DNA from 2 places in the Erwinia sp. 009765445 genome. Region 2 is predicted to be linked to the other one. Evidence: predicted binding sites of a transcription regulator. Region 2 holds the regulator's gene; the other holds the start of a gene.
What was found. The regulator ArgR, encoded in region 2, controls arginine synthesis, uptake and breakdown. The targets are predictions, from matches to a motif close to ANTGAATAAAAATACANT.
Positions count from the first base shown of each region.

Region 1 (16,069 bases), on a different contig from region 2:
CACAGCGCATCCGCGCCCACTTTCAGCGCCAGCTCAACCTGGGCTTTAGCGATAATAGGACGCGCCATTGAGGTGCCCAGCAGGTAGGTCCCTTCATACAGTGCGCCAGTCTGCAGCACCGGATAGACATATTCGCTGATAAACTCTTCGCGCAGGTCGACAACGTGGCATTCAGATGCGCCGGACTGCAGAGCTTTCTGCTCAACGCCTTCCAGATCGCCACGCTCTTGGCCGATATCCGCCACGAAAGCGACCACTTCACAGCCGCCGTAATTCTCTTTCAGCCATGGAATGATGGCTGAAGTATCCAGACCGCCGGAGTAGGCGAGAACGATTTTTTTGATGCTTTTGTCTTGCATTGTCTTTTCCTTGAACCGGTTAAGCGAGGATCCGGGTGCCAATCGACACGCCATTAAAAAGGGTTGGCAGCTGTTCGGCATGACGCCAGCTGGCGATATCAACCGGACGGCCCAGCGTACGGGCAGCGTCCAGAGCGGCATTCACTTTAACAATCATACCGTCGGTAATAATACCCTGAGCGATCAGCTGCTCGGCTTTCGCCGCAGTCATCTCTTCAATGCGCTGGCCTTTACCGTCCAGAATACCGCTGACGTCTGACAGCAGGATCAGGTCAGCGCCCAGAGTGGATGCCAGCGCTGTCGCGGCCTGGTCAGCGTTGACGTTCATTAACTTACCGTCCTGAGTGATGCCGATGGAGCTGATGACCGGCAGGAAGCCGACCGTCAGCAGGGTATTGATCAGTACCGGGGAACCCGGAGTCGCCAGACCAACGTGGCCCAGCTCTTCGTCAAACGACTCAACGTTGACGCTGCCGCCATCGCCGAGGCACAGGCCAACGGCATCAATACCGTGCTTTTTCGACCAGGCCAGCAGCGTTTTGTTCGCCGTACCTGCCAGCGCGCCAGTGATGATGTCAATCTGATCGGCAGGCGTCACGCGCAGACCGTTTTTCTTTTTCACCGGCAGTGCGAGCTTCTTCATCAGCTCATCAACCAGGCAGCCACCGCCGTGCACGATCAACAGCGGGCGCTGATGGGATTCACGATAAGTGACCAGCGCTGAGAACAGGCGCTCCAGCGCCTCTTCACTGTCCAGCAGCACGCCGCCAAGTTTGATGATTAATGGATTGGTCATTTGATTACTCGCTGATTAAATAAGTGACTGGGTTTCCGGGAAACCGAAACGAATATTCAGGCACTGAACGGCCTGCGAGGAAGCACCCTTCAGAAGGTTATCTTCCGCAGAGACGACGATCAGATGCTCGCCCTTCACCGCAAAACCGATATCGCAGAACGGCAGGCCCACCACACCTTTGATTGACGGCACGCCTTTGTCATAGACGCGCACCAGCGGTTTGTCGTGGTAGGCGTTATGGAACGCTTCTGCCACGTCATCGTGGGTAACACCCGCTTTCAGGCGGCAGGTGGTGGTCGCCAGAATGCCGCGAGGGAAATTGCCCAGGTGCGGAGTGAAGATCACCGGAATACCCAGATGCGCGGAAATTTCAGGCTGGTGACGGTGAGTGAAGATGCCATAAGGCTGCAGGCTCACTTCACAGAAGCTGGTGCCCATTGCCGCTTTACGCCCTGCTCCACTCACGCCACTGGTGGCGTTGATCACCGGCCACTGGCTATCGTTCAGCAGGTTTGCTTCAATCAGCGGCTTCAGTGCCAGCTGCGCGGTAGTCGGGTAGCAGCCCGGCACGGCAATCAGCTGCGCTTCTTTGATTTTGTCCTGCTGCCATTCGGCCAGGCCGTAAACGGCTTTGTCCAGCCAGTCCTGATGCTGATGGGGGAAACCGTAATTGTCGGTGAAGAAGCTCTGTTCGTTGACGCGGAAGGCAGCGGAGAGATCGAACACCACGCAGCCAGCGGCCAGGAACTCCGGTGCCAGATCGTGGCTCACCTCATGGGCCGTTGCCAGAAAGACCACGTCAACTTGATCCGCAAACTGAGCCGCGCTGCTCAATGGCTGCAGCGGCATATCGACAATACCTTTCAGCTGCGGATGGAGGTCAGAAAGTAATTTTCCTGCGTCAGGGCTTTGCGCTGAAACCGCTAAAGCGGTTATGTTCACCTGTGGATGGCGATTCAGGATCGTAGCGAGCTCTACGCCAGCATAGCCACTGGCACCAACAATCAGCGTATTCAACATCAGACTGACTACCTTTTTACGGTCTAAAGAATTCGGGTTGCAGCTACAAAGCTGTGCTCCCACGCATTGGCGCTGGATTTACCGGAAATTTACGGTTTCCATCCGCACGCCGTTAATGTATTTTTATTCACTATTAATGCATGAATATTGATACTATCCTAACCCAAGGACTGTCAACAGTGAAGACAAAATTACCGCCTTTTATCGAGCTTTACCGTGAGTTGATTGCCACACCGTCGATCAGCGCAACCGATGCCGCCTTCGACCAGAGTAATGAAACTTTAATCAATTTGCTGGCTGGCTGGTTTCGCGACCTGGGCTTCACCGTTGAAGTGCAGCCAGTACCCGGCACGCGCCATAAATTCAATATGCTCGCCAAAACCGGCAGCGGTGCTGGCGGCCTGCTGCTGGCCGGTCATACCGATACCGTACCGTATGACGACGGTCGCTGGACGCGCGACCCCTTCACGCTGACCGAGCACGAGAACAAGCTGTACGGGCTGGGCACGGCCGACATGAAAGGTTTCTTTGCATTTATTTTAGATACCCTGCGTGATGTTGACGTGGCAAAACTGGAAAAACCGCTTTATATCCTGGCTACCGCAGATGAAGAGACGACGATGGCCGGTGCGAAATATTTCTCGGAAAGTACCGCTATCCGCCCTGACTGCGCCATCATTGGCGAGCCAACGTCCCTGAAGCCGGTTCGCGCTCATAAAGGGCATCTTTCCCAGTCAATCCGTATTCAGGGTCAGTCCGGCCACTCCAGCGATCCGGCACGCGGCGTGAATGCCATCGAGCTGATGCACGAGTCTATTACCCAATTGATGGGCCTGCGCAATACGCTGAAAGAGCGCTATCACCACGAGGGCTTCGCCATCCCCTATCCGACCATGAACTTTGGTCATATCAACGGTGGCGATGCGCCAAACCGTATCTGTGCCTGCTGTGAGCTGTATATGGATATCCGCCCGCTGCCGGGCCTGTCACTGAACGATCTGGAAGGGTTACTGAACAGCGCATTAGCGCCAGTCAGCGAACGCTGGCCCGGCCGCCTGACTGTGGGTGAACTGCATCCGCCGATCCCGGGTTACGAATGCCCGCCGGATCATCAACTGGTGAAAGTGGTGGAGAAACTGCTGGGAACCGAGACGGAAGTGGTGAACTACTGTACTGAGGCGCCGTTTATTCAGGAACTGTGTCCAACGCTGGTTTTGGGTCCAGGTTCGATCAATCAGGCCCACCAGCCGGATGAATATATTGATACCGCCTTTATAAAACCTACCCGCGAACTGATTGCTCAGGTTGTGCATCATTTTTGTCACCACTGAATGACATTCGGGGCATTCGGCTGCGAAAACAGCAGCTTGCCCCGGCATTATTCCGTCTTTGATGATAAGAATAACTTATCTCGCTTCGCTGTTATTAAATTTCATAAATTCCCGTCAGTTAGGCACAGGATAAGGCAAATTCAAGGCAATTGACGAACGGGAGTATACGTGGCTAGATAAAAGGCGAAGTTATGCCGGCGACGGTGAAATAATGACAAAACAAGAAGGGTGTCAGGGGTCATATGAACGAACAATATTCCGCAATGCGAAGTAATGTCAGTATGCTCGGCAAACTGCTCGGGGATACGATTAAGGATGCGCTTGGAGAGAACATCCTCGATCGGGTGGAAACCATCCGTAAACTCTCGAAGTCATCACGTGCGGGAAATGACGCCCACCGTAAAGAATTGCTGTCAACGCTGCAAAATCTCTCCAATGATGAGCTTCTGCCCGTTGCCCGCGCCTTCAGCCAGTTTCTGAATCTGACGAATGTCGCCGAGCAGTACCACACCATTTCACCTAAAGGCGAAGGCGCTAACCAGCCGGAAATGCTGGCCAGAACCTTCGAGCGCCTGAAGCAGCAGCCCGAACTGACGGAAGAGAAAATCCGTGATGCGATAGAGTCGCTCTCCCTGGAGCTGGTGCTGACGGCTCACCCGACCGAAATTACCCGCCGCACGTTGATCCACAAGCTGGTCGAGGTGAATAACTGCCTGAAGCAGCTCGACCACAACGATCTGTCTGACTATGACCGTTCGCAGATTATGCGCCGCCTTCGCCAGCTGGTTGCTCAGGCCTGGCACACTGATGAAATTCGTAAATACCGCCCTTCCCCGATCGACGAAGCGAAATGGGGCTTTGCGGTGGTGGAAAACAGCCTGTGGGAAGGCGTGCCGAACTTCCTGCGTGAGCTGAACGAGCAGGTTGAAGCCTCTTTTGGCGTGAAGCTGCCGGTGGATTTCGTTCCGGTGCAGTTCACTTCCTGGATGGGCGGCGACCGCGATGGCAACCCAAACGTTACCGCGAAAATCACCCGCCATGTTTTACAGCTGAGCCGCTGGAAAGCGACAGACCTGTTCCTGCGTGATATTGCCGTGCTGGTTTCCGAACTTTCTATGTCGGAATGCACGCCGGAAGTCCGCGAGCTGTGCGGCAATCCGGAAGCGCTGGAACCCTATCGTGAGATCATGAAAAAGCTGCGCAGCCAGCTGATGAGCACTCAGACCTATCTTGAGCAGCGTCTGAAAGGTGAACGCCTGCCGCGCCCGGCCGATCTGCTGATCTCCAATGACCAGTTGTGGGACCCGCTGTACGCCTGCTATCAGTCACTGCAGGCCTGTGGCATGGGCATCATCGCTAACGGTCAGCTGCTGGATACGCTGCGCCGCGTGAAGTGCTTTGGCGTGCCGCTGGTGCGTATCGATATCCGACAGGAAAGCACCCGCCACACCGAGGCCATTGCTGAGATCACCCGCTATCTGGGCCTGGGCGACTATGAAAGCTGGTCTGAGGCTGACAAACAAGCCTTTCTTATCCGCGAGCTGAATTCCAAGCGCCCCCTGCTGCCGCGCAACTGGGAGCCGGGTCCGGAGACGCAGGAAGTGCTGGATACCTGCCGCGTGGCCGCCGAAGTGCCGAAAGGCTCAATTGCCGCCTACGTGATCTCCATGGCGAAAACACCTTCTGACGTGCTGGCCGTGCATCTGCTGCTGAAAGAAGCGGGCATTCCGTTTGCCATGCCGGTCGCACCGCTGTTTGAAACGCTGGATGACCTGAACAACGCCAACGACGTGATGAGCCAGTTGCTGAGCATTGACTGGTATCGCGGCTTTATCCAGGGCAAACAGATGGTGATGATTGGCTATTCTGACTCGGCGAAAGATGCCGGGGTGATGGCCGCCAGCTGGGCGCAGTATCAGGCTCAGGATGCGCTGATCAAAACCTGTGAGAAAGCTGGTATCGCGCTGACGCTGTTCCACGGGCGTGGCGGCACCATTGGTCGTGGCGGTGCGCCTGCGCATGCTGCGCTGTTGTCACAGCCGCCAGGCAGCCTGAAGGGCGGCCTGCGTGTGACCGAGCAGGGTGAGATGATCCGCTTCAAATACGGCCTGCCGGAAGTGACCATCGCCAGCCTGTCGCTGTATACCGGAGCCATTCTCGAAGCCAACCTGCTGCCACCGCCAGAGCCGAAGCCAGAGTGGTGCGGCATTATGGATCAGCTGTCGAAAGACTCCTGCGACATGTACCGCGGCTACGTGCGTGAAAATGCTGACTTCGTGCCTTACTTCCGTTCGGCCACGCCAGAACTGGAGCTGGGCAAACTGCCGCTGGGTTCCCGTCCGGCCAAGCGTCGCCCAACAGGTGGCGTTGAGTCGCTTCGTGCCATCCCGTGGATCTTTGCCTGGACGCAGAACCGCCTGATGCTGCCCGCCTGGCTGGGCGCAGGCGCGGCGCTGCAGAGCGCGATGGCGGCAGGGCATCAGGATCAGCTGGAAGCGATGTGCCGCGACTGGCCGTTCTTCTCCACCCGTCTGGGGATGCTGGAAATGGTGTTCTCAAAGGCTGACCTGTGGCTGGCGGAGTATTACGACCAGCGCCTGGTGGATCAGTCGCTGTGGCCGCTGGGCAAGCAGCTGCGCGATCAGCTGGATTCCGACATCAAAGCTATCCTGACCATTGCGAACGATGCACACCTGATGGCCGATCAGCCGTGGATTGCGGAGTCTATCGCCCTGCGTAACGTCTACACCGACCCGCTGAACGTGCTGCAGGCCGAATTGCTGCATCGCTCCCGCCAGCAGGAAGCCAGCGGCGGCGAACCGGATGGCCGCGTTGAGCAGGCGCTGATGGTCACCATCGCCGGTGTCGCAGCGGGGATGCGTAATACGGGTTAATCATGAAAAAGCCCGGTCTGCCACACTGGCAGCCGGGCTGATTTTCACTGCTCATAGGGCATTAAAAACTCTCTTGCCACGCGGTATACAGCAGGGAATTATCCAGCTGCAACGCATCCATCGGGATCATTTCTCCTTTCGCCACATCGTGTGTCAGCACTTTATTGGACAACAAATAATAAGGCGCTAACCCTGCGGCATCCGCTTTCGGCAGTAAACGGGCACTTACCGCTTCAATGGTGTGGTGATGCCCTCCCATCTCCAGCAGCTCCCCTTTTTTCAGATCCCGTTCGGCATAGCCGGTCATCACGGCGTGAATAGCCTGATCGACCGCGCCGGAAGCACGCTGATGTAACACGGCCGAGAAGATGCTGTGCGGCGACTCCAGGCCCATGATGTGATAAGGCAGATAGATACAGGCATACTTGCGGCTGCGGCTGACCACGTGTCCTTTCCCGGCCAGCATCTCCCAGGTTTCATCATCCTTGCAGCGAACAATCACAAATACACCGCCGCCAAAACTCACTTCATCATCACGGCGCAGGCAGTTAAAAACATCCACAACGCCGGTACGTTTCAGAATGCCGCCGTCTGCTTCAGGGATGAAAATATCGGCCAGCTCGCTGATATGGCAAAGCGGATAGCTGAGCGCATCACAGGCAGGGATAAAGCCAGACGAGTTAGCCACCACGTTCATTTCACAGTAATCCGGTGTGGCACTCAGCGGCAATGATGACAGCAGGCTTTTGCGATGCTGCAACGTGGCCTTGACATCGTCGCCCAGCGCCCAGTGTTCCGCCAGTTCAGGCACATTCAGGATTTTACCGCTGTAGTCCAGCACACCGCTTTGCGTTAACCAGACATAGTCATATTCGCTGGATTTACCGGCAGCCACAATGTCAAAGCCCAGCACCTTCGCCCAGGTGATCAGGCCCAGCAGATTAGCAGGCTGATCGCCATCGACGGTGGTGTACACAGCATTATGTTGCAATGCCAGCTTGTTCAGCCACGGGCCGGCAACGGAGTCAGTTTCTTTACTGACCATTCCCACATGTACGCCCCTTTTCAGGGCGTTAACGGCAATCTGTACGCTGATTTCCGGTTTACCGGTCGCCTCAATCACCATATCCAGTGACAGCGCATCAAGATGGGTAAAATCATCAATAATCACCGGCTTGCCGGCAGACTGGGCAGTTGCAGCTTCATTTGCTGACTGACAAACCTCGGCATCCTGGCAGAAATTCAGCTCCTTCAGCAGCGCCTGAGTACCCGCAGTGTTGATATCACACAGCGCCACCACTTCCAGCGAGGGGATCTCCCGGCATTGCACCAGAAACGAACGACCAAACCCGCCACTGGCTCCGGTTATCGCAATACGAATGCAACGGCTTTTCAGGGCATCAAACAGATGCGGCAGCCCAATAATTAACGCCGCTATGCAGATAGTCAGTGGGATCAGGCGTACCGATCCCAGACGAATAAAGGTTGTGGCAATTTTGTCTGCGCCGCCAGACTCCAGCAGCAGCCCACCCAGCATGGTCCCCAGGCCAACCACCAGTCCTGTGGAACCCAGTACACCGCCAAATCCCTTCTCAAAGCTTTTAATAGTTTGCGTTGGCGTCAGACCTGCTGCCACGCCCAGAAAACCTGCCGAAATAATTAATGCCAGAAACGGATGGAATTTGAATTTCGTAATCAGAATAATGAGAATAGCAATCGCACTGATCAGCGCGATAAACTGACTGATGTCAAAATGCATAGGGCCTCCGGGTATGTTTTTTACATACCTCATTGTTTATATAATTCAGCATAAAATTTAACGTTTATACATCAGGATTCAGAAGTGTTTTTCATTCACATTATTTTTATCCTTATCTTCAGGAAATGCGTCAACCTGGTGCAACCTGACATTTATCTTACTTAAGCTCTGTAATATTTCCGGCGGCAATTGGTCATCACAGATGATATCTGTCCATTTGCCCGAGTGGGCAGATGTGGAACATGCCATGCTTACCGTATTTGCTGCTGTCAGAAACCAGAACATTACGTCGGGAAGAGGCCAGAACGGCCTTTTTCACTAACATTTTCCCCTCATCTGGCGTAGTCACGCCATGAACCACGTCCCAGGAGCTGGAGCTGATAAACGCGATATCAATCATGTATTCACGGATAAATTGCGCGGCGCTGTGACCTACGCAAGATCGGTTGCGAATATCAATTTTTCCGCCGGTATGGAAAATATCCACATGGGGCAAGTCATTAAAAAATCAGCGATGGTGAAATCATTGGTAATAATCACCACCTTTTTAAACTTATTCGCCACACAGCGGGCAATTTCATAGGTAGTGGTGCCAGCATCAAGGTAAATAACCTTGCCTGAATCCACAAAGGTTTCTGAAACCTGGCCGATATTCCTTTTTACCTTATGATGAAGCATCGCTTTTTCAACATAAGGCAATTCCTGAACCAGCATCTCATTTAATTTAGCCCCGCCGCTTATGAGCGTGACTTTTCCCTCATTTTCCATCTCCTTAAGATCGCGTCGGATGGTCATGTGGGAAACATCCAGCAGCCTGACCAGCTCACCAATAGCAACATGGGCATGTTGGTGCAGGTGGCTGTAAATAAACGTACGGCGTTCATCAGGCAACATGGTGGATGCTCTCCTGGTCTTTCAGCAACATAACATCACTGTTTACGGCCAAAAACTGTATGCAGCTCGGTCACCTGTTCTTCATTCAGCGTAACCATGCCATGCGGGAGCAATGTAAAGTATAGGCGGGCCGTGTCTTCAAGCTCCTCCGAATTGAAAACCGCATCGCGCAGGTTTGCACCGCCTATTACCGGCCCATGGTTCGCCAACAGCATGGCGTTATGATCAGGTGCCAACGTGGCAACCGCATCGGCCAGACCCGGATGGCCCGGACGGTGGTAAGGAATCACCGGCAGCTTACCCACCCGCATCACAAAATAGGGAGTGATGGGTGGCAGGCAGTCCTTCGGGTCCAGACCTGGCAGGCAGGAAAGCGCGGTTAGCGACGGGGAGTGTAAATGCACCACGCCCCCCCACATCCGGACACTGGCGATAAAACGCCAGATGCATAACCGACTCCTTGGAGGGCTTATCGCCGGAAACCCAGTTTCCCCCCCGGCGTCCAGCTCGCTCAACGTTTCCACACTCAGTGAACCAAAACTGGAATTGGTTGGGGTCAGCAGGAATCCACCACCCGGCAGGCGACAACTCAGATTACCTGCCCCACCGCTGCAATAGCCACGCATAAACATTGAGTGAGCCAGCGACACCATCTGCTCACGTAACGCGATATCATGCATGATAAAACTCCTGGGCCTGGTTAAAAAATTGTTCTTCGCCAAAATTACCTGATTTCAGCGTCAGCCACAGCGGGCGATGAAGATCCTTTACCCAGGGAACACCGGGAGCAACAGAACGGCCAATCGAGAATCCCTGTACCTTCAGCTGCTGTACTATCAGGCTGGAGGTTTCACCTCCGGCAATAATAAATTTGTTCACACCCTGGTCATAAAGCGTCACTGCCAGCGAGGCAAGCAGCTGCTCTATCGCATTGCCGGCCTCTTCAACACCGTAGCGCTGCTGAATGGCTTTCACTTCTGCCGCCGGACGGGTGGCATACAGCATTGGCGCTTTACCGGCTGGCTGCCCTCTCACCCAGTCAATCAATTCTGCGAGGTAGCCAGACCGATCGTGCAGGCAACGCCCGATATCTATCGCCTGTGAAGAAGCAATCTCACGGTAGGCCGCAACCTGCCCATTGGTCATCACTGAGCAACTGCCTGCCATTACCAGGCTCTCTCCCTGCGCTGAAGGCATCACGTCTGCCGTTGAAGATTCTGGCAGGGGCGTCAGCGCTGCCAGTGCACCCGCTAGCCCGGAACCACCGGTCAGCAGGACATCATCCGGCAACGCTGCGGCCAGTAAAGATAAATCTTCATCGTTTTCCGCGTCCATCACCGCGTAACTTTTTCCCTCTGACTGCATCTGCCCCAGGTGGCGCTGAACAGCTTCTTTACCAGAACGCAGCACCTCTAACGAAACCAGCCCGCATTTTCCGGCAGACTGCTGCTCCATCACCCGCGGCAAAAAGGCATCAGTCATTGGCGTCAGCGGATGATTCTGCATCCCGGATTCGTTAAGCAGCTCTCCGTTGACGTAGAGATTCCCCTGCACCACAGTACGGCCATTAACCGGAAGCGCCGGACACAGAACAGCCAGCGCCACGCCGGTATAACCCAGCATAAAATCGGTCACCGGGCCGATATTGCCTGCGGGAGTGGAGTCAAAAGTGAAACAGTATTTAAAATAGAGTCGCTCGCAGCCCTGAGCATGCAGCCATTCGCAAGCCTGCCGGGTCAGGGCCATTGCCTGTTCAGCAGGACACGAACGGCTTTTCAGTGAGATAACCAGGGCATCGGCTGCCTCCAGCAGCACCGGATTTGCGGGAGTTCCATTCAGCTGTATCACTCGCCAGCCGGACCGGGCAATAAAACTGGCAATATCGGTTGCGCCAGTAAAGTCGTCAGCAACGATCCCCAATTTGATAGTCATGGCTTTAGTATCTGCCTTCGCTTTGTGAAATTATGGTATATTTTGAACGACATTCGTTCACATTCCAATGATGCCTGTCACAAAGTCCAACCTTGACTTAACACAACTTAGAGCCCTAATTAATTGAAATTATGCATTTTTTTAAATTCACTCCGTTTCACATGGCACCGTGAAGAGATGTGAAAGCAGTAAAAAGGCAGGGGAGAAAATGAACAGAGTGGAAACAAAGCAGAAAGGGCGACAAGAGTGCCGCCCGGGATGAGGAGTTCAGCTAACCGTTATCAGACCGCCGGGCGAACGCCAAGAGTATGGCAGATGGCATAGCTCATTTCCGCGCGGTTCAGCGTGTAGAAGTGGAAGTCCTTAACGCCTTCACGGCTGAGGATTTTCACCATATCCATTGCCACGTTAGCGCCGACCATTTTGCGGGTTTCCGGATCTTCATCCAGCCCTTCAAACATGCTGGTCATCCAGCCCGGTACGCGCACGTTAGTCATGGTGGCGAAACGCTGCAGCTGCTTGAAGTTCGACACCGGCAGAATGCCCGGAACGATTTCCACGTCGATACCGGCAGCTACGCAGCGATCGCGAAAGCGCAGGTAGCTCTCCACATCAAAGAAGAACTGCGTGATGGCACGGTTGGCACCTGCATCAATTTTACGCTTCAGGTTGATCAGGTCTGACTGGGCGCTTTTCGCCTCCGGATGCACTTCCGGATAGGCAGCGACGGAAATATCAAACTCTCCCACTTCCTTCAGCAACGCCACCAGGTCTGCACCATACATTTCTGGTTTACCGCCGCCTGGTGGTAAGTCGCCGCGCAGGGCTACAATATGGCGAATACCGTTATTCCAGTAATCCTGCGCAATAGTGCGCAGTTCATCGCGGGTGGCATCAATACAGGTCAGGTGCGGCGCAGCTTCCAGCCCGGTACGATCTTTGATCCCTTTGATAATGCTGTGAGTGCGGTCGCGCTCGCCAGAGTTGGCTCCGTAAGTGACGGAAACAAATTTCGGTTTCAGGCTGCTGAGACGATCGATGGAGCTCCACAGGGTCTGTTCCATTTCACTGGTGCGTGGCGGGAAAAACTCGAAAGAGACGTTAATTTGTCCGTTCAGTTCAGCCAGACTCTGGTTCAGCGCTTCGCGCTGATTGGCGTGGAAAAAACTCATACCTGCTTCCCTCATCGATCGCTCAAAAATAGACTTGTCCGAGTTGAACATCCATACGTTTAGACGTCCAGACATTCAAAATGAAGGATTTAAGCCATTCAGTCAACAGTTAAATGATAAACATGCGTGACAAATTCTCAGCGAAGCTGAAGGAAATTCATACAGCAGAAGAGATCCTGAGAGAAAACAAAGGGCCGGAGAAACCGACCCTGAGGAAGTCTACAGCAGTTGTGCCAGGCGGTTGAGATCGGACTGAATCGCACCGGCGGTCACATCGCGCCCCGCACCCGGTCCACGGATAACCAGCGGGTTATCACGGTACCAGCGGCTTTCAATCGCAAAGACGTTATCGCAGGGCAGTAATGAAGCCAGCGGATGGTCATCACGCACCGCTTCAACGCCGACACGGGCTTTACCGTTGGCATCAAAACGCGCCACATAGCGCAGCACCAGACCCATATCCTGCGCGGCCTCAAAGCGCTGCTGCATCTGCTCGTTAAGCGCCTCGCCGTTTTCGAAGAAGTGATCCACTGATTCACCTTCGCAACTTTTCGGCACCAGCGACTCCACGCGCACCTGGTCAGGTTCGATGTCATAACCCGCTTCACGCGCCAGGATCACCAGCTTCCGCATTACGTCCTGACCGGACAGATCGACGCGCGGATCGGGTTCCGTAAGCCCCTGCTGCCAGGCCTGATCCACCAGCTCGGTAAACGGCACAGTACCGTCATACTGCAGGAACAGCCATGAAAGCGTACCGGAGAAAATCCCGCTGATTGCCAGAATGCTGTCGCCACTTTCACGCAGATCGCGCACTGTATGGTTAACCGGCAATCCAGCCCCAACCGTAGCGTTATACAGCCACTGACGGCCTGTTTTGGCAAAGGCATCTCGGATCTGGCGGTATCGGTCTCCACTGGCAGCACCGGCGAGCTTGTTGGCACCGATTACGTGGAAACCATAACTGGCAAAATCCAGATACTGCGCGGCCAGCTGCTCGCTGGCAGTGACATCCAGCACCACCAGGTCGTCAAACGGGTGCGCCCGCATCCACAGGAACAGCGACTCTTCATCCTGCTCCACGGCTTCATCTTCGAAGAAGGCCAGCGCGCGGCTGGCATCCAGTCCTTCGTAGCTCAGCAGGCTGCGGCGGCTGTCCACCACGCCTGCCAGAATAAATTCAAATCCGGTACGGGCCGAAATCGTTTCCTGCTCACGGCCAAACAGTTCCAGCCAGCGCGAACCGATGTTTCCCTTACCAAACAACACCAGGCCAATCCGCTTTTCAGCGCGGAACAGCGACTGGTGCAGGCCACGGATCAGATGCTCAGTCGGGCCGACACGCAGCACCGCCACCAGGCTGATGCCCTCTTCCGACTGCCAGATAAACTCGACCGGCTGATCTTTCAGCTGCTGCCAGAAACGGTGGCTGTGCAGGGGATTGCGGCAAACTCCCGCACCGACCAGCGCCACCAGCGCCATGCCCTCACGCAGCTGTAAGCGGCCAGGGATCCCCGCATCCTGCAGCAGCGTCAGCGCACTGCTGACCACTTCAGAGGTGTAGCAGAGCTGCAACAGATTACGATCGGGATGTACGCCAGTAGCCAGTGGGCGCAGCTGCGCGCGCTTCAGCAACTGATCGATCTCTTTATGCAATGTCGCGAAATCATGCTGTGGCGGAACCTGAAACTCAATCAGGCAGACGTCGTCGTGGCTGGTGACAATCCTTGCACCGGTTCCTGAGGCCAGCACCCGCTCAATACGGGTAGAGCCCTGCTCCGGCTGATAGCTACAGCGCAACTGCAGATCGATGTCGCTGCCTGAGACAGGCTGTAATGTGCGGGTATGCAGAACCGGCGCAGCCAGGCGGGCCAGCTCGCTGGCTTCATCCAGGCGCAGCAGCGGCAGCAGGCAGGCATCTTTCACTTTACGCGGGTCAGCACTGTAAACCCCGGCCACATCGCTCCAGATGGTTACGCGCGACACCCCCGCCAGCGCACCAATCTGCGTTGCCGAGTAGTCGCTGCCGTTGCGGCCCAGCAGCACGGTTTCGCCCTGCTCGTTGCCGCTGATAAAACCGGTCACCACCAGCCGCTGATGGGGATGCTGCGCCAGCAGCTGTTGCAGCAGCGGCCAGGATTTCCCTTCATCAACCTGTGGCTGCGCCGCCCTTTCAGCACGCAGGAAGGTACGGGCATCCAGCCAGCTGGCAGAAATATCACGCATGTTCAGTACGGCAGACATCAGACGCGCCGACCAGATCTCACCGTGGCCCACGACTTCGGCATACACGGCTTCGGTGATTTTGCCATCCAGCAGCGCGGCAAGCCTTTCCAGATCCTGGATAAAGCTGGCAATCAGCACCTCCGCCGCTTCAGCAGGCAGCAAGCTACCGATCAGATCGCTCTGGTAGCGCCGCAGCGCCTGCTGAACCTGATGGGCAGATAACCGGTCGCTCTGGCTCAGTTTAAGCCAGCTTATCAACTGGTTAGTGGTGCTCCCTGCAGCGGAAACCACCATCATGTCGCCGGGGTGACTGTACTCAGCCATAATCCCGGCCACCCGCAGATAACATTTGGCGTCGGCAAGGCTGCTGCCACCAAATTTATGCAACTGACGTGCTCCTGCTGCCACTGCTGACTGACTCATGCTTACCTCTCGGCCGCTATCCGGAATGCATTATCCAGATCGGCGATTAAATCTTCGTGATCTTCAATTCCCACTGAAACCCGCAGCAACGTTTCTGAAATACCAGCCGCGGCTCGTGCCTCTGCTGACATTCCTGCGTGAGTCATCGTGGCGGTGTGAGAAATCAGGCTCTCAACTCCCCCTAACGATTCCGCCAGGGTGAACAATTCAAGCGCTTTCAGGAAACGACGCAGCGTCTGCTCATCCCCATCCAGCTCGAAACTTAACATCGCGCCAAAACCTTTTTGCTGACGTACTGCAAACTGGTGACCGGCGTTTTCCGGCAGGGAAGGATGATACAACTTTTTGACCAGCGGTTGTTGCTTCAGGTAATCAACTATTGCCAGCGCGTTGCGCTGAGCTGCCGCCATACGCGGGGCAAGGGTACGCAGGCCACGCAGCAGCAGATAGCTGTCGAAAGCAGCTCCCGTCACGCCAATATTGTTAGCCCACCAGGCCAGCTCGGTGACCAGCGCCGGATCTTTGGCAATAACCACACCCGCCACCACATCGGAGTGACCATTCAGGTATTTAGTACAGGAGTGCAGCACCAGATCCGCTCCCAGTGCCAGAGGATTTTGCAGCGCCGGGCTGAGGAAGGTGTTATCCACCACGCTGATTGCACCGGCTTCACCGGCGGCTTTACAGATGGCAGCAATATCCACCACGCGCAGCAGCGGGTTGCTTGGACTTTCCACCAGCACCAGTTTTGGCTTCTCAGCCAGTGCCGCTTTCAGAGCCGCTTCATCGCCCTGATCGACAAACTTCACGCGGTAAGCACCACGTTTACTCAGACTGTCGAACAGGCGATAGCTTCCGCCATAGCAGTCATGGGGAGCGACCAGCAGATCGCCAGGTTTCTGGAATACCGTACACACCAGATGGATCGCCGACATCCCGGTATTGGTCAACACTGCACCGGCCCCGCCTTCCAGCTCGGCTAATGCGCGCTGCACAACATCACGAGTCGGGTTGCCGCGACGTGAATAGTCGTGGGCACGAGGCTCGTTGAAATCGATAAAGTTATAGGTGCTGGAGAGATGGATCGGCGGGACAACGCAGCCATATTGCTCGTCATCATTCAAACCGCTGCGGACTGCGATAGTTGCCTGTTTGCGCGTCATGGTGCATAAATTCCTGAAACGAGTAAAGAAGGCTCCCAGCATAACAGGGCAGAAACAGACGTCAATACATCTGGACTTCTAAATGTCTTTGCGTATAGAT
Region 1 is NZ_JBYUWC010000020.1:11,241-27,309, forward strand. It holds gene AC3Y5R_RS19570 (argininosuccinate synthase) at 1-359, opposite strand, end outside; gene argB (acetylglutamate kinase) at 379-1,155, opposite strand; gene argC (N-acetyl-gamma-glutamyl-phosphate reductase) at 1,171-2,175, opposite strand; gene argE (acetylornithine deacetylase) at 2,355-3,506, shown strand; gene ppc (phosphoenolpyruvate carboxylase) at 3,749-6,400, shown strand; gene AC3Y5R_RS19595 (GntT/GntP/DsdX family permease) at 6,462-8,159, opposite strand; partial or broken gene AC3Y5R_RS19600 (DeoR/GlpR family DNA-binding transcription regulator) at 8,238-9,053, opposite strand; gene AC3Y5R_RS19605 (class II aldolase/adducin family protein) at 9,089-9,733, opposite strand; gene otnK (3-oxo-tetronate kinase) at 9,726-10,985, opposite strand; gene metF (methylenetetrahydrofolate reductase) at 11,267-12,157, opposite strand; gene AC3Y5R_RS19620 (bifunctional aspartate kinase/homoserine dehydrogenase II) at 12,377-14,806, opposite strand; gene metB (cystathionine gamma-synthase) at 14,809-15,969, opposite strand.
Region 1: argC (N-acetyl-gamma-glutamyl-phosphate reductase) is a predicted target of ArgR. The motif match lies at 2,290-2,307, and genes of this name have one in related genera.

Region 2 (16,069 bases):
TCAACTACCCGTGCAAACACGGACATGCCTTTCAGTCTTTCCATTATTAACTCTGGCTTAAAAGTGATTTAGATCACATTTGGTAGAAAACATATAGTCAGCCGCGTTACTATAGCATCGTCGGGCTACCGTTCCGTCATTCAACTCGTCAAAGTGCTGGCTCCTGAATACGCTATTATTCAAAGAGCGCCGGTTATGATTATCTGACTGCTGGTCGGTCATTCCATCATCATCACCTGTTAACCAGCGGCCTCCTGACCCCGGGAGGTAAGTTGCGTGTGGCGTAAAGCGTACCCGGTAAGGTACTGACAAGGATAAGAGATGAGTGTGCTTCCGGTAATTGTGATATTTGGGCTCTCCTTCCCGCCCATATTTTTTGAAATCATCGTATCATTACTGTTGTTCTGGCTGGTGCGCAGGTTGATCACGCCCACCGGGATCTATGACCTGGTCTGGCATCCCGCTTTATTTAACACAGCCCTGTACTGCTGCCTGTTCTACCTGGTTTCCCGATTGTTTGTCTGAGGTCATAGTGAAAGCGCTAACTAGAAAGATTTCCCGATTCGCCATTACCATCATCCTGGTCATCATTGCTGTCATTGTCATTTTCCGCGCCTGGGTGTTCTATACCGAATCCCCCTGGACCCGAGACGCCAAATTTACTGCCGACGTGGTGGCAATCGCCCCAGACGTCAGCGGCCTGATTTCCGATGTCCGCGTGCGCGACAACCAGCTGGTGAAGAAAGACCAGGTACTGTTTGTTGTCGATCAGCCGCGCTATCAGCAGGCGCTGGATGAAGCGGAAGCGGATGTGGCCTACTATCAAGCTCTGGTCAACGAGAAACGCCGTGAAGCAACCCGCCGTAATCAACTGGGCGTGTCAGCTATGTCCCGTGAGGCTATCGATCAGGCAAACAACGACTATCAGACCAGCGAACACCAGCTGGCTAAGTCGATTGCCACCCGCGATACTGCCAGACTGGATCTGGATCGCACCGTGGTCAAAGCGCCTGCCGATGGTTGGGTGACCAACCTCAACGTCTATCGTGGCGAATTTATTACCCGGGGGTCTACCGCTGTGGCGCTGGTTCAGCAGCATACTTTCTACGTGCTGGCCTATATGGAAGAGACCAAGCTGGATGGCGTGCGCCCTGGCTATCGCGTGGAAATTACGCCGCTGGGAAGTAACCGCGTGCTGCACGGTACGGTCGACAGTATTGCCGCAGGGGTGACCAACAGCAGCAGCACCATTGATGCGAAAGGGATGGCGACCATCGACTCCAATCTTGAGTGGGTTCGTCTGGCACAGCGTGTCCCGGTACGTATTCACCTGGATGAGCAGGAAGGTAACCTTTACCCTTCAGGGACCACGGCGACCGTGGTAGTAACGGGGGCGGAAGATCGCCGTCCTGACCAGATGTCGCCGATGATGAAGCTGATGCACCGTCTGCGCGAGTTCGGCTAAGCGTATGGAGTGGCATCGCTTACGCTTTCCGGGCAAGCTGACCTTTGCCATTTTGCTGGCGCTGCTGATCGGCTTTCATTTCAATCTGGAAACGCCACGCTGGGCCGTGATGACAGCCTGTATCGTGGCGGGTGGTACGGCATTTGCTGCCGGGGGCGATCCCTTCTCCGGGGCGCTCCGCCACCGCGGCATGTTGCGTATTGTCGGAACCTTCCTCGGCTGTATCGCCGCGCTGGCGATTATGATCGCCACCATTCGTGCACCCGCTCTTATGCTGCTGCTGTGCTGTCTCTGGGCCGGTTTCTGCGTCTGGCTCTCTTCACTGATTAAGGTTGATAACTCCTACGCTCTCGGACTGGCAGGGTATACTGCGCTGATTATCGTGGTCAGCGTCGACGCCAACGGCTCGGTGCTACTGGCACCCCAGTTTGCGGTTGAGCGCTGCAGTGAAATCATTATCGGCATCGTTTGTGCGATCCTGGCGGACATGCTGTTTTCTCCGCGCTCGATTAAACAAGATATTGACCGGGAAATTGACAGTCTGCTGGTGGCTCAGTACCAGCTGATGCAGCTGTGCGTCGCCCACGGTGATAAAGAAGAGGTCGACAGAGCCTGGACTGCGCTGGTCCGCCGCACCACCGCGCTGAATGGCATGCGCAGCTATCTGATGATGGAGTCCGGACGCTGGCAGAAAGTTGACCGGCGAATGCGCGCGCTCAACACCCTCGCGCTGACGTTGATTACTCAGGCCTGTGAAACTTTCCTGATCCAGAACACCCGGCAGGAATATGTCCCACCCCAGTTTCATGTGTTCTTTGAGAAGCCGGTTGAGAACGTCAGTGATATCCACAAGCGCATGAAGATCATGCGCCGGGTGATCACCTCCAGCGGCAGCAAGAACACGCCGGTGACTATCAGCAACTGGGTTGGTGCGGCCAGCCGTTATCTGCTGTTGATGAAAGGGATCCATACCAACAGCAGCATCAGCCGGATTGAAGAAGGCGTGCTGGTCAGGGAACCTGTGGTTAAAATGCGTTCCGCTGAGTCCCGCCACGCGCTGATCAATGGGCTCCGCACCTTTGTGGCGACGGCGATTGGATCGCTGTTCTGGCTGTGGAGCGGCTGGACCTCCGGAAGCGGTGCGATGGTGATGATCGCAGTGATCACCGCGCTGGCCATGCGTATGCCGAACCCGCTGATGATGGCGAAGGACTTCCTGTACGGGATGATCTTTGCTATCCCAATGGGATCGCTGTACTACATGGTGATCATGCCTGGCACTCAACAGAGTATGTTGCTGTTGTGTATTGCGCTGGGAGTGATGGCATTTATTGGTGGGATCCTGATTCAGCGGCGGCAGATCGGCACGCTGGGAGCGCTGGTGGGTACCATCAATATCATCACCCTTGATAATCCAATGACCTTTAACGTCAGCGCTTTTCTGGATAACGCGCTCGGGCAGGCCATTGGCTGCTTCCTGGCGCTGCTGGTTATTTTGCTGATCCGTGATACTTCAAAAGCCCGCGTGGGCCGGACTTTGCTTAACCGCTTTATGTATGCTGCGGTTGCCGCGATGACCACCAATCAGGCCAGACGCCGTGAAAACCATCTGCCTGTGCTGTATCACCAGCTGTTTATGCTGCTGAATATGTTCCCGGGCGATGTCGATAAGTTTCGTATTGCCCTGACGCTGATTATCGGGCATCAACGCCTGCGCGGTGCGGAAATCCCGATTAACAGCGATCTCTCTGCCTTTCACAAACAGTTGAGGCATACTGCCGACCGCGTGATCGCTGCGGGCACGGATGCAAAGCGGCTGCACTACTTTGAGCGTCTGCTGGCGGAGCTGGAGACTTACCAGCGAAAGCTTGAGCATTATGAAGCGCCGCTGAGCGTCACCGAGCCGGTGCAGCGCCTGGCTTTGATGCTGAAAAAGTACCAGAATACCCTCATCCAAATCTGACTTACCGCTGATATCTCCGGCTATCAGCGCTTTCCCATTTCTCTTTCTCCTGGTGTGGTTCATACAGTCATAAAGGTCGCCATCTATACTTACGTCATCAGGATGGCAAACCACTCAGGAGAAAATGATGAGCACCTCCCTACAGGACCACGAACTGTACCAGACCGGTTATTTTGCAGCAGGCCAGTGGCAGCGCTGTGCGGCCACCTTTGACGTACTCAATCCCGCCACCGGAAAAGTCATTGCCCAGGTGGCGAAAGCCGGTAAAAGTGAAACTGAACAAGCCATTGCTGCCGCAGAGAAAGCCTTCCCGGCCTGGCGGGCAAAAACAGCCAAAGAGCGCAGTGAAATCCTTTATCGCTGGTATCAGCTGATGATTGATAACAAAGCGTGGCTGGGCAAATTGATGACGGCGGAACAGGGTAAGCCAGTGAAAGAAGCAGAGGGCGAAGTGGAATACGCCGCCAGCTTTATTCAGTGGTTTGCCGAGCAGGCCAAGCGTGCCAATGGCGAAATTATTCCTCCCGCTAAACCGGGTTCACGCATTCTGGCTACCCGTGAGCCAATTGGTGTGGTTGCGGCTATCACGCCGTGGAATTTCCCGATGGCAATGCTGACCCGTAAACTGGGACCCGCGCTGGCAGCTGGCTGTACCGGTATTATCAAACCGGCCAATAACACGCCGCTGTCGGCTTTTGCTCTGCTGGCGCTGGCGAAAAAAGCGGGTGTACCGGACGGTGTGCTTAATGCGGTTGCCGGTGATACTCATGCCATCAGCGATGCGATTATGGCGAGTAAAGCCGTCCGGAAAATTTCGTTTACCGGTTCAACTCAGGTCGGCAAGCTGCTGATGCGCAACGCTTCCGACACCATGAAAAAAGTGTCTATGGAGCTGGGCGGCAATGCGCCTTATATCGTGTTTGACGATGCCGACATCGATGCTGCGGTGAAAGGGGCAATTGCCAACAAATTCCGCAATGCCGGGCAGGTCTGCGTCAGCGTCAACCGCTTCTATATCCACAACAGCGTCTACGATCGTTTTGTCAGCCAGCTGGCGGAAGAGGTCGCCAGGCTGAAAGTGGGGAACGGCATGGATGAGGGTGTGACTGTCGGCCCGCTGATCGAAGCGGCTGCAGTAGAGAAAGTGGAAGAACACGTGCGCGATGCGGTGGCTAACGGCGGTAAAATTGTCGCGGGCGGTGCCCGCCATGCGCTGGGAGGGAACTTCTGGCAGCCAACGGTGATTGCGGAAGCCAACGAAAAAATGATGCTGTCGCGAGAAGAGACCTTTGGCCCGGTGGCAGCCTGCTTCCGCTTCGATGATGAAGAGGATGTGATCCGTCGTGCTAACGACACCGAGTTTGGCCTGGCAGCTTACTTTTATACGCAAAATCTGCAGCGTGTCTTCCGTGTTTCTGCCGCGCTGGAAAGTGGCATGGTCGGCATTAACGAGTGTGCGGTGTCCACCGAGCTGGCCCCCTTTGGCGGCGTGAAGGAATCAGGACTGGGCCGTGAAGGTTCGGTGTTGGGTCTGGAAGAATTTATGGAAGTGAAGGCCCTGCACATCGGGGGACTGTAACTCACCGGGCGGCCTGCAGGTCGCCCGACTGATTGCCTTGTGGAGCAGCCAGCATGAGAACAGAGATTTTTGATTTTGACGAAATTGTCGACCAGGCCCATTTTTATCGCCAGTTCAGCGAACGCTTTGCACTGGCTGACAGAGCAGTCTGCGATTTGGACAGTTTGTGGGACGTGGTGAATGCAGAGTTGCTGCCGCTGCCGTTAGAAATTGAGTTTATTCATCTGGGAACGGGGCAGAAGAGGCGGTATGGCGCGTTGATTTTACTGTTTGATGAAGCTGAAGAGGAGCTGGAGGGACAGCTCCGCTTCAACGTTCGTTAAGACATGCAGTGACAAAAAGGGCCCCGCGAGCGGGGCCAAAGGGTTCGTCAAAGGCTGCTTTCGACACAGCCCGCCGACGAGGAATTACTTATACAGCTCGGCGGTCACGTGCCAGGTATCGTCATTACGTGCTTCGACAACACGATAGGCGCTGGCACCCTGCCGATCCGCTTTCTGTGACAGCTGCTGACGGATATCCATTGGCGCACCGGCCACACCACTTAAAGTAATTGTCCCCGCAGATTGCAGATTTTCTGACTGTTCAGCATTAACCAGTTGGGCAGCAGAAGCGCCAAAAGAGACAGCTGACAGCAAGCTCAATGCAGCGATGGTTGTTTTGATTTTCATAATCTTCTCCTCATTGTGTTCAACAACCTGCGGGTTTCAACATCATGACCAGGTCGTCGATGTCACGGGCGGACGCTTCAGTACGTCCGCGTCAGTGCCGGACTTATTTATACAGTTCTGCAGTAGCGTGATAGTTGCCGTTATTGTAGGCCTCTACCACACGGTAAGATGATGCGCCCTGAGCGTCGGCTTTCAGAGAAAGCTCATGACGGATATCAGTCGGTGCGCCATCGATACCACTTACGCTAATGGTGCCCATTGACTGCAGGTTTTGGTCCTGTACCTGCTGGTCAGTCACCAGGTGTGCGGCATTAGCACCGAACGAGAGAACTGAGGCCAGGCCGAGGACTGCGATTGCTATTTTGGTTTTCATGATCAATGCTCCAGATGAGGGGGCGGTAACCGAAAGGGCTAAAAAGCGTTTATTATTCTTGGGGTTACCTTTTTTATGTCTGACTAACTCTTTGTCTTGCGAAACTTCTGTTATTTGTACAGCTCTGCGGTGGCGTGATAGTTGCCGTTTACATAGGCTTCTACAACACGATAAGCAGATGCGCCCTGAGCATCAGCTTTCTGATTCAGCTGAGCGTTGATATCCATTGGGGACGCGGTCACGCCGCTGACGCTGACGGTGCCGATTGATTGCATGTTTTGCGCCTGATCTGCATTGACAGAATCAGCTGCAAAAGCACCAAAAGACAGGGCAGAAATAACACTCAAAGTTGCAATGGTAGTTTTAACGTTCATGATATTTTCCTCGTCGTCTGTTTTTATCTTTTTGCGTTGTGTGATTCGCATCACGAAAACAAGTATAGATCTGATAACGTAAAAAATTAATAGCATGCTAATAATATTTTGTTGCGATACTTAGCCAATACACTTGTTTTTAATAACCTTCAGTTATAAAAAATGCTTATAATTTACCCTTATCATGTTAAATGCATGTAAAAACATCGGGATATGTGAATTTAACCATTTGTGCGCTAATCTGTGGTCGATCACGCTACGAGACGGTTATACATCCTTTTAACCACTGCTTTTTACGCTCCAGGGCAGTGCATCATGCTGATATGGCGGCTGGGGAGGGGAAGATAAAGCAAAGCCGGCGGATGCCGGCTTCTGGAAAAGCTGATGATGCATTGCGGTTAGTTGAAGGTTAAAGCTATGCGTTTAATTGCATCTACTTATAACTCTTGTTCAAACAGCATCATCACCGAGTCAAGCAGCTGCCTGATGGTCACGTGGCGTGCCGGGGTAATAAAGATGGTGTCATCGCCGGCAATAGTGCCAAGGATCCCTTCCGGCTTGCCCAGTGAGTCCAGCATGCGGGCAATCAGCTGCGCGGCGCCCGGGCTGGTGTGGATCACAATCAGCGCATCATTATGATCGATATCCAGCACCAGGTTCTTCAGCGGGCTGGTGGTGGTCGGTACGCCCAGCTCGGCTGGCAGGCAGTACACCATTTCCATTTTTGCATTGCGCGTGCGGACAGCACCAAACTTGGTCAGCATGCGTGAAACTTTGGACTGGTTGATATTTTCGAAGCCCTGCTCCTGCAGCGCCGCAACAATCTCGCCCTGAGAACTGAACTTCTCTTCTTTTAGTAAGGCCTTGAACGCCTTAATCAGATCTTCTTGTTTTGATGGATTACGCATAGGTGCCCGCTAAAAAAGTCAGAAAGAAAAAGATTCCCCTGGCAGGGTATTACATGATTATGCAATTAAGTGAATGTTTATGCAAACGGGAAGTGGTGGCTGCTGCTATCCGTAGCGTCGGGAGCGGCAGTCTAACAAACTTTGCCGGGGAAAAAATGTTCTGAAGGCGGCGGGTGTTGCTTAAAAAGTGAACGGAATGTTATAAAATTGATGTTGTCCTGATAAGTGTTACAGTTGTACTGTACGCCGAATGACATTGTCTGCCAGCTGCTGTGAAGGGCAACTAAGTGCGTCCTGACTTTATGCGTTCAATCTCCACGGCTTCGTTGTATTCTCTGCGCCACCGCGCAAAGTAGAATGAAAGCTTTCGCTAAGACCATACGGGTCGACTACCTTCATAACCAGATGGATTCCCGGCAATTAATGTTTACTATAATAAGGAGTTTAGGATGAAAGTTGCAGTTCTCGGCGCAGCTGGCGGTATTGGCCAGGCTCTCGCACTTCTGCTTAAAACCCAGCTTCCGGCAGGTTCAGAACTCTCTCTGTATGACATTGCTCCGGTTACGCCAGGCGTGGCCGTCGATTTGAGCCATATCCCCACGGCAGTCAAAATCAAAGGTTTCAGTGGCGAAGATGCCACTCCGGCATTGCACGGCGCGGATGTGGTGCTGATCTCCGCTGGTGTGGCACGTAAGCCAGGTATGGACCGTTCTGACCTGTTTAATGTGAATGCGGGTATCGTGCGGAATCTGATTGAGCAGGTTGCCAGTACTTGTCCTAAAGCTCTGATTGGCATCATCACTAACCCGGTGAACACTACCGTGGCGATTGCTGCCGAGGTGCTGAAGAAAGCGGGCGTGTACGATAAGAACAAACTGTTTGGCGTGACCACGCTGGACATTATCCGGTCCAATACCTTTGTCGCTGAACTGAAGGGAAAAAACCCGTCAGAGCTGAACGTGCCGGTAGTGGGCGGTCACTCAGGCGTGACCATTCTGCCTCTGCTGTCGCAGATCCCAGGCGTGAGCTTTACCGATCAGGAAATCGCTGACCTGACCAAACGCATTCAGAACGCCGGTACAGAAGTGGTGGAAGCCAAGGCGGGTGGCGGATCGGCTACGTTGTCGATGGGCCAGGCGGCAGCTCAGTTCGGCCTTGCTCTGGTGCGTGCTCTTAACGGTGAAAGTAACGTGGTGGAGTGTGCTTACGTTGAAGGTGAGGGAACCCATGCCCGCTTCTTCTCTCAGCCGTTGCTGTTGGGTAAGAATGGCATTGCGGAACGTAAACCGATTGGTGCGCTGAGTGCTTATGAAGAGCAGTCACTGAAAGGCATGCTGGATACGCTGAAGAAAGATATTACGCTGGGCGAAGAGTTTGTTAAGTAAACCCGCGTCGGGCCAGAGTTCTCCTGGCCCACTGTTTTCCCCCGCCTGAACTTAATTCCCCGGATATTCCAGTACGGTCACCGGCAGCGTCATTTTGCGGTCATTGCGGATGATTTCCACCTCAATCACCGTACCGGGACGGATTTCGGCTACCTGATCCATCGTTTCCAGTGCCGATACGGCAGGCCTGTGGTTCACACTGGTGATCACATCATTAACCTGCAGCCCCGCCTTGGCAGCCGGGCCGCCCTGCGAAACGTTGGTGACCACAATCCCCTGCAGATGATCGAGGCCAGAGGTTTGCCCGTGCATCTGGGGGATCTCTCTGCCGCTGATGCCGATAAAACCACGAATTACGCGGCCATCGCGGATCAGCTTATCCATGATTTTTGCCGCCAGCGCGGTGGGGATTGCAAAGCCAATCCCTTCCGGTGTCTCGCCATCGTTACTCTTGTCGAACGACAGCGTGTTAATGCCCATCAATTCGCCCAGAGAGTTGATCAGCGCACCACCCGAGTTTCCTTTGTTGATGGAGGCATCGGTCTGCAGGAAGTTCTGGTAGCGGGATGGGCTGAGACCCACGCGCCCGGTGGCGCTGATAATGCCCTGGGTGACGGTCTGACCAATGTTATATGGGTTGCCGATGGCCATCACCAGGTCACCGATATGCGCAATCCGCTTCGGATTGATCGGGATCACCGGCAGGCCGGATGCCGTAATTTTCAGGACGGCGAGGTCGGTCAGGCTGTCAGATCCGACCAGCATGGCCTCAAAAATCCGTCCATCCTGCAGCGCTACAATGATCTGGTCAGCATCATTGATGACATGCTTGTTGGTCAGAATATAGCCGCGGCCATCCATAATCACGCCTGAGCCAAGCGTGCGGATTTCCAGATTATCAGCGGAAGCATTGGCGCTGCGGTTATATACATTCACCACTGCGGGAGCAGCGCGACGGACAGCAGAGTTGTAGCTGACAGGCATCTCATCGATGCTGTCATCTTTATGATTGAAAAAATCGCTGCCGATCCTCAGTGTCGGCACTGCAGCCAGCAGAATACCCGCCACAACGAGGCCAAGAAGCACTGAACGCAATAGTTTAGGAAACATGGCTTTAAACGATGAGTGAATGAACGTTGGCAGGATAGCATGAGTTAAGCGGACACGCAGGTGTCCGCTTCATGATTTAGCTATTTAGCGTAAAAGCAGGTAAATGCTCTGATCGCCGCGGATTATATTCAGCGCCAGCAGCGGCGGTTTCGCTTCCAGCAGCTTGCGCAGCTCCGCCAGGTTTTGCACGCGGGTCCGGTTCAGACCGACAATCACGTCCCCTTTCTGCAGGCCAAACTGTTCGGCAGGCGTGGATTTATCCACGGTATCAACGCTGACCCCTTTGCTGCCATCTTTCGTCGCACCATCGCTCAGCGTTGCGCCCTGCAGCGCTGGAGTCATCTGCTCGGCGTTGGTAGAAGTCTGGCTGCTGGCATCCAGTTTGACGGTGACGGTCTGCGGTTTGCCTTCGCGTAGCAGGCCTACCTTCACCTCTTTACCCGGTGCGGTGGTGCCGATTTTCACCCGCAGTGCCGCAAAGCTGTCGATTGGCTTGTCATCAAGGCTGGTGATGATGTCACCGGCTTTGATACCTGCTTTCGCCGCTGCAGAATCTGGCAGTACTTCGTTGACGAAGGCACCGCGCTGGGCATCAACGTTGAACGCCTTCGCCATATCCGCGGTCATTTCAGTGCCTTTAATCCCCAACTGGCCCCGCTTCACTTCGCCGAATTCAATCAGCTGTTGTGCAAGGTTCATCGCCATGTTACTCGGGATGGCAAAACCGATGCCGATATTGCCGCCGGAAGAGGCAAGAATCGCAGTGTTGATGCCGATCAGCTCACCGTTCAGGTTCACCAGTGCGCCGCCTGAATTGCCCCTGTTGATAGCCGCATCGGTCTGAATAAAGTTTTCCAGCCCTTCCAGATTGAGTCCGCTACGACCCAGCGCTGAGACAATGCCGGAGGTGGCAGTCTGGCCAAGGCCAAACGGGTTGCCGATTGCCACCGCAAAGTCACCGACTTTCAGCTGGTCGGAATCGGCAATCTTAATCTGAGTCAGCCCTTTGGCTCCGCTGACCTGAATCAGAGCGATATCCGTTTGCTCGTCATGCCCTATCAGTTTGGCATCAAACTCCCTGCCGTCACTAAGCTGGACGCTGATTTTGTCCGCTCCGTTGACCACATGGTTGTTGGTGAGGATGTAGCCTTTATCGGCATTAATGACCACGCCGGACGCCAGACCCTCAAAAGGCTGAGGCTGCGAGTCGCCTCCATCCTGGCCCTGCTGACCGAAGAAACGTTTTAACGGCTCAGGAATGTCCTGCGTCTGGGCCTGAGTCTGGGTTCCTTCCACGTGCACGCTGACCACCGCAGGTAAAACTTTTTCCAGCATCGGCGCCAGGCTTGGCATCTGTTGTCCCTGAATTTGTGCAGGAAGCGACGCCACTGCCGCTGGGGCTGCGGCCAGGTTCATGCCAGTACTCAATGCTAATGCGCTTAACAGTAATGATTTCTTCTTCATCGCTTCGACGCTCTCCTGGATAAAAAGTGGGGGAACTCAGCAATCCGGACGGACAGCTGCCTGACGGTTTTGCATCGGCGACTGGGCCAACAAACAAAAAGGGCGCAGATGCGCCCTCAATAAACTCTTACTTCTCGCGTGCAGCACGGTCGCCACGCAGCAGGCCGGAGGCGCTGTCAGGATAATCGCGCGGCATCTGTACCGGAACCTGATCGTTATCCGCTTCAGACTCGGTCAGCTGATAAGCAAAGGGGTTCTTTTCACCCGGCAGATTCGGCAGCAGGTCATTCGATCCTTTCGCCATGTGCTGGTAAAGCTGGCGGTAATCACGTGCCATATTGTCCAGCAGCTCGGCGCTCTGGGCAAAGTGGCTGGTGAGTTCTTCACGGTAGTCAGCCAGTTCGGCCTTGGTTTTTTCCAGCTCGTATTGCTGGCTCCGCTGCTCACGCAGTTTCCTGTTACCAAAACGCATTGCTACCGCGCCGATAATTAATCCAACTACCAATCCAATAAGCGCGTATTCCCAGGTCATAATAACTCCCGTGTTGTCTTCGTTGTTCCGTAGGGACGCCTGGCTTCTGCCAGTTCACTACCAGCCACTATAACCGCTAATCTCATGGAAGTGGAATCCTGAGGCTACATCGCTTAGTGTAGAACGGCCCTTTTTTCGACAATCAACCACCTGACGCTCCAAATTTTTCAGGGAATGTGAATAAATTATGCAAACGACGTCTCCTCTGGCGCTCTACCAACAGGCGCTGGAAAAGGGTGAATATCAACCTGACGATGTTCAACGCGAAGCAGTCACCCGTCTGGACGGGATTTATCAGGCCCTGACCCGTTCCGAACCCGCTCCACCTCAGCCAGCTAAAGGGTTATTTGGCAAGCTGATGGGGAAGGGGAAAGATCAGCCGCAAGCACCGGCCCGGGGATTGTATATGTGGGGTGGCGTTGGCCGGGGAAAGACCTGGCTGATGGATATGTTTTTTCAGGCAATTCCTGGAGAACGTAAGCAACGCCTGCACTTTCACCGTTTTATGTTGCGCGTTCATCAGGAGCTGACGCAGCTGCAGGGGCAGAGTGACCCGCTGTTAATTGTGGCAGATCGTTTCAAAAGTGAGACTGACCTGTTGTGCTTTGATGAGTTCTTTGTCTCGGACATTACCGATGCCATGCTGTTAGGCACGCTGATGGAGGCGCTGTTCGCCAGAGGGATTACTCTGGTTGCCACCTCCAACATTCCACCAGACGATCTGTACCGCAACGGTTTGCAGCATGCGCGTTTCCTGCCCGCGATTGAAATGATTAAACAGCACTGCGACGTGATGAACGTGGATGCCGGGATTGATTACCGTCTGCGTACCCTGACCTCAGCTCATCTATGGATGATGCCGCTGAACGAGGCCACGGCGAAGGAGATGGACCGAATGTTTGTTGCCCTGAGCGGCAAAGAGCGATCCGAGCAGCCGGTGCTGGAGATTAACCATCGCACTCTGCCAACGCTGGGCGTTGCGGACGGCGTGGTGGCTATGGATTTCCTCGCGCTTTGTGGCGAAGGACGCAGCCAGCATGATTACATTGAACTTTCCCGCCGTTTCCACAGCGTGCTGCTGTTTAACGTGCCGGTGATGATCTACAAAACGGAAGATCAGGCGCGACGTTTCCTGGCGCTGGTGGATGAATTTTATGAGCGGCATGTAAAGCTGGTAGTCTCCGCTGAAGCCTCCCTGTATGAGATCTACCAGGGGGCCCGGCTGAAGTTCGAATATCAGCGCTGCGTCTCACGTCTGCAGGAGATGCAAAGCGAAGAATATCTCAATTTGTCACATCTGCCCTGAGGCGAGAAAAATCAGGGCGGCGGGGTGCATTTATTGAAAAAAAGGGTCGCGCTTTATGGGCGACTTCTCTATAATCTTGCGACCCCACGTTACAACAAAGGTTTTTTTCCCAAAACTCTTTGTGTTCCAGTAACTCTATCCGAAGGGGTGGGCTTGCTGGTCAAGATGGTCGTGTGAGCCTCAACCGTTTATTCAAGCGTTTGGGATTTCACCAACGTGTAACTTAATTTGGGTAAGCTTTTAGATGAAAACTTTTACAGCTAAGCCAGAAACCGTCCAACGTGACTGGTATGTTGTTGACGCGACAGGCAAAACTTTAGGTCGTTTAGCGACTGAACTGGCTCGTCGTCTGCGCGGTAAGCACAAAGCGGAATATACTCCGCACGTTGATACCGGTGATTACATCATCGTTCTGAACGCTGAGAAAGTTGCCGTAACCGGTAACAAGCGTACTGACAAGATTTATTACCATCACACCGGCCACATCGGTGGTATCAAGCAAGCGACCTTCGAAGAGATGATTGCTCGCCGTCCTGAGCGTGTGATTGAAATCGCGGTTAAAGGCATGCTGCCAAAGGGCCCGCTGGGTCGTGCTATGTACCGTAAACTGAAAGTTTACGCGGGCAACGAGCACAACCATGCGGCACAGCAACCGCAAGTTCTTGACATTTAATCGGGATTACAGGCAATGGCTGAGAATCAAAACTACGGCACTGGTCGCCGCAAAAGCTCTACCGCTCGCGTATTTATCAAGCCGGGCAGTGGTAACATCGTTATCAACCAACGTTCTTTAGAACAGTACTTCGGTCGTGAAACTGCCCGCATGGTAGTTCGTCAGCCGCTGGAACTGCTGGACATGGTCAGTAAATTCGATCTGTACATCACCGTTAAAGGTGGTGGTATCTCTGGTCAGGCTGGTGCGATCCGTCACGGTATCACCCGCGCTCTGATGGAGTTCGATGAGTCTCTGCGTGCGGAGCTGCGTAAAGCTGGCTTCGTTACTCGTGATGCTCGTCAGGTTGAACGTAAGAAAGTCGGCCTGCGTAAAGCACGTCGTCGTCCACAGTTCTCCAAACGTTAATTTATTCTGCTCAGGCAGAGTCGATTATCGAAAAACCCGGTGCCTGCACCGGGTTTTTTCTTTTTGGCTTTCGGCCAAAAGTGTGAAAACGCCACAGGTTACGGCATTTTCCCCTCAAATCCTTATTCCTGCCCCCACAAGCTGTCTAAAATCTGGTAAACTGTCTGTCACTTTGCGCCCATTAGCAGGGCATTGATGTGAGCGTGCATGAGGGGAGAGCCTCAGCCTTCATATCTGTTAATGGCATTTTATTAAGCAGGTTAATCGCCACGTGGCGGGCTTGCGCAGTAATTTTCTGGATAAACTTGGAGGTTTACATGGCTGTCGCTGCCAACAAACGTTCGGTAATGACGCTGTTTTCTGGTCCGACTGACATTTTTAGCCACCAGGTGCGTATTGTCCTGGCGGAGAAGGGTGTCAGCGTAGAGATCGAGCAGGTAGAAATGGATAGCCTGCCCCAGGATCTGATTGACCTCAATCCGTACCGTACTGTCCCGACGCTGGTTGATCGTGAACTGACGTTGTACGAATCCCGCATCATCATGGAATATCTTGATGAGCGTTTTCCGCATCCGCCACTGATGCCTGTCTACCCTGTTGCTCGCGGTGAAAGCCGCCTGATGATGCATCGTGTTGAGCAAGACTGGTACAGCCTGATGCGTAAAGTCGAGAACGGCACGGCACAGGAAGCTGAAGCTGCCCGTAAACAGCTACGTGAAGAGCTGTTGGCGATCGCACCTCTGTTCTCCCGTACGCCGTTCTTTATGAGCGAAGAGTTCAGCCTGGTGGATTGCTATCTGGCTCCGCTGCTGTGGCGTCTGCCACAGATGGGCATTGAACTGGTCGGTGCCGGGTCAAAAGAGCTGAAAGGTTACATGACACGTGTCTTCGAGCGTGATTCCTTCCTCGCTTCCCTGACGGAAGCGGAACGTGAAATGCGCCTGCAAACGCGGGGCTGATTACGATGGAAATGTCGCAACTTACCGCACGTCGTCCGTATCTGCTTCGGGCGTTCTACGACTGGCTGCTGGATAACCAGTTGACGCCTCACCTGGTGGTGGATATCAACCTGCCTGGCGTGATGGTCCCGCTGGAATATGCGCGTGATGGTCAGATCGTACTGAACATTGCTCCACGTGCCGTAGGCAATCTGGAACTGGGCAATGAAGAAGTGACTTTCAATGCCCGGTTTGGCGGTGTGCCTCGTCAGGTCACGGTGCCACTGGCTGCGGTAATGGCTATCTATGCTCGTGAGAATGGCGCAGGAACGATGTTCGAGCCTGAGCCGGTTTACGAAGAAGCCGGGGAATATAATCCCGCTTCGCAGCAGGATGACGCGCCGGAAACCGTGATGTCTGTTATTGATGGCGATCGTCCCGACAGCAGCGAACAGGATGATGATGGCCCGGACGACGAACCGCCACCGCGCGGGAGCCGTCCTGCTTTGCGCGTGGTGAAATAACGCTGCGATTCAGATTTAGCCAAAAGACCAGTCCTTTTAAGGGCTGGTTTTTTTTCGCCTGTATTTGGCCATCCGTTATCGGGTCTGGTTTGGATCATGGTTAATTATATCTAAGTTAATTTTTGTATCAGTAAAACTTAAAAGTATTTACAAGGCATGGGTTTTATTAGGGCTCCATTTATTTTCCAGGTGGCTATTTTATATACTGATAAAATCGTTATACCTGAGTGAAATTAAAAGATAAATTAACTGGAATTAATAGGTGTTAAATTGGAGGTTCTTTTTGCGATGTTGATTTTGATCAAAATACTGTATGCAGGTAAGATTAAAATTATTGAAGTTTTCGCAGAATGAAATTAATGTTCCCGCACCGACAGCTTATTCGTTATTACTGGC
Region 2 is NZ_JBYUWC010000014.1:30,159-46,227, forward strand. It holds gene aaeR (HTH-type transcriptional activator AaeR) at 1-44, opposite strand, end outside; gene aaeX (p-hydroxybenzoic acid efflux pump operon protein AaeX) at 322-525, shown strand; gene aaeA (p-hydroxybenzoic acid efflux pump subunit AaeA) at 533-1,465, shown strand; gene aaeB (p-hydroxybenzoic acid efflux pump subunit AaeB) at 1,470-3,428, shown strand; gene AC3Y5R_RS16050 (NAD-dependent succinate-semialdehyde dehydrogenase) at 3,556-5,007, shown strand; gene AC3Y5R_RS16055 (barstar family protein) at 5,061-5,330, shown strand; gene yhcN (peroxide/acid stress response protein YhcN) at 5,415-5,678, opposite strand; gene yhcN (peroxide/acid stress response protein YhcN) at 5,782-6,051, opposite strand; gene yhcN (peroxide/acid stress response protein YhcN) at 6,162-6,425, opposite strand; gene argR (transcriptional regulator ArgR) at 6,863-7,333, opposite strand; gene mdh (malate dehydrogenase) at 7,783-8,718, shown strand; gene degS (outer membrane-stress sensor serine endopeptidase DegS) at 8,770-9,828, opposite strand; gene degQ (serine endoprotease DegQ) at 9,913-11,292, opposite strand; gene zapG (Z-ring associated protein ZapG) at 11,420-11,824, opposite strand; gene zapE (cell division protein ZapE) at 12,012-13,130, shown strand; gene rplM (50S ribosomal protein L13) at 13,375-13,803, shown strand; gene rpsI (30S ribosomal protein S9) at 13,819-14,211, shown strand; gene sspA (stringent starvation protein SspA) at 14,529-15,170, shown strand; gene sspB (ClpXP protease specificity-enhancing factor) at 15,176-15,673, shown strand.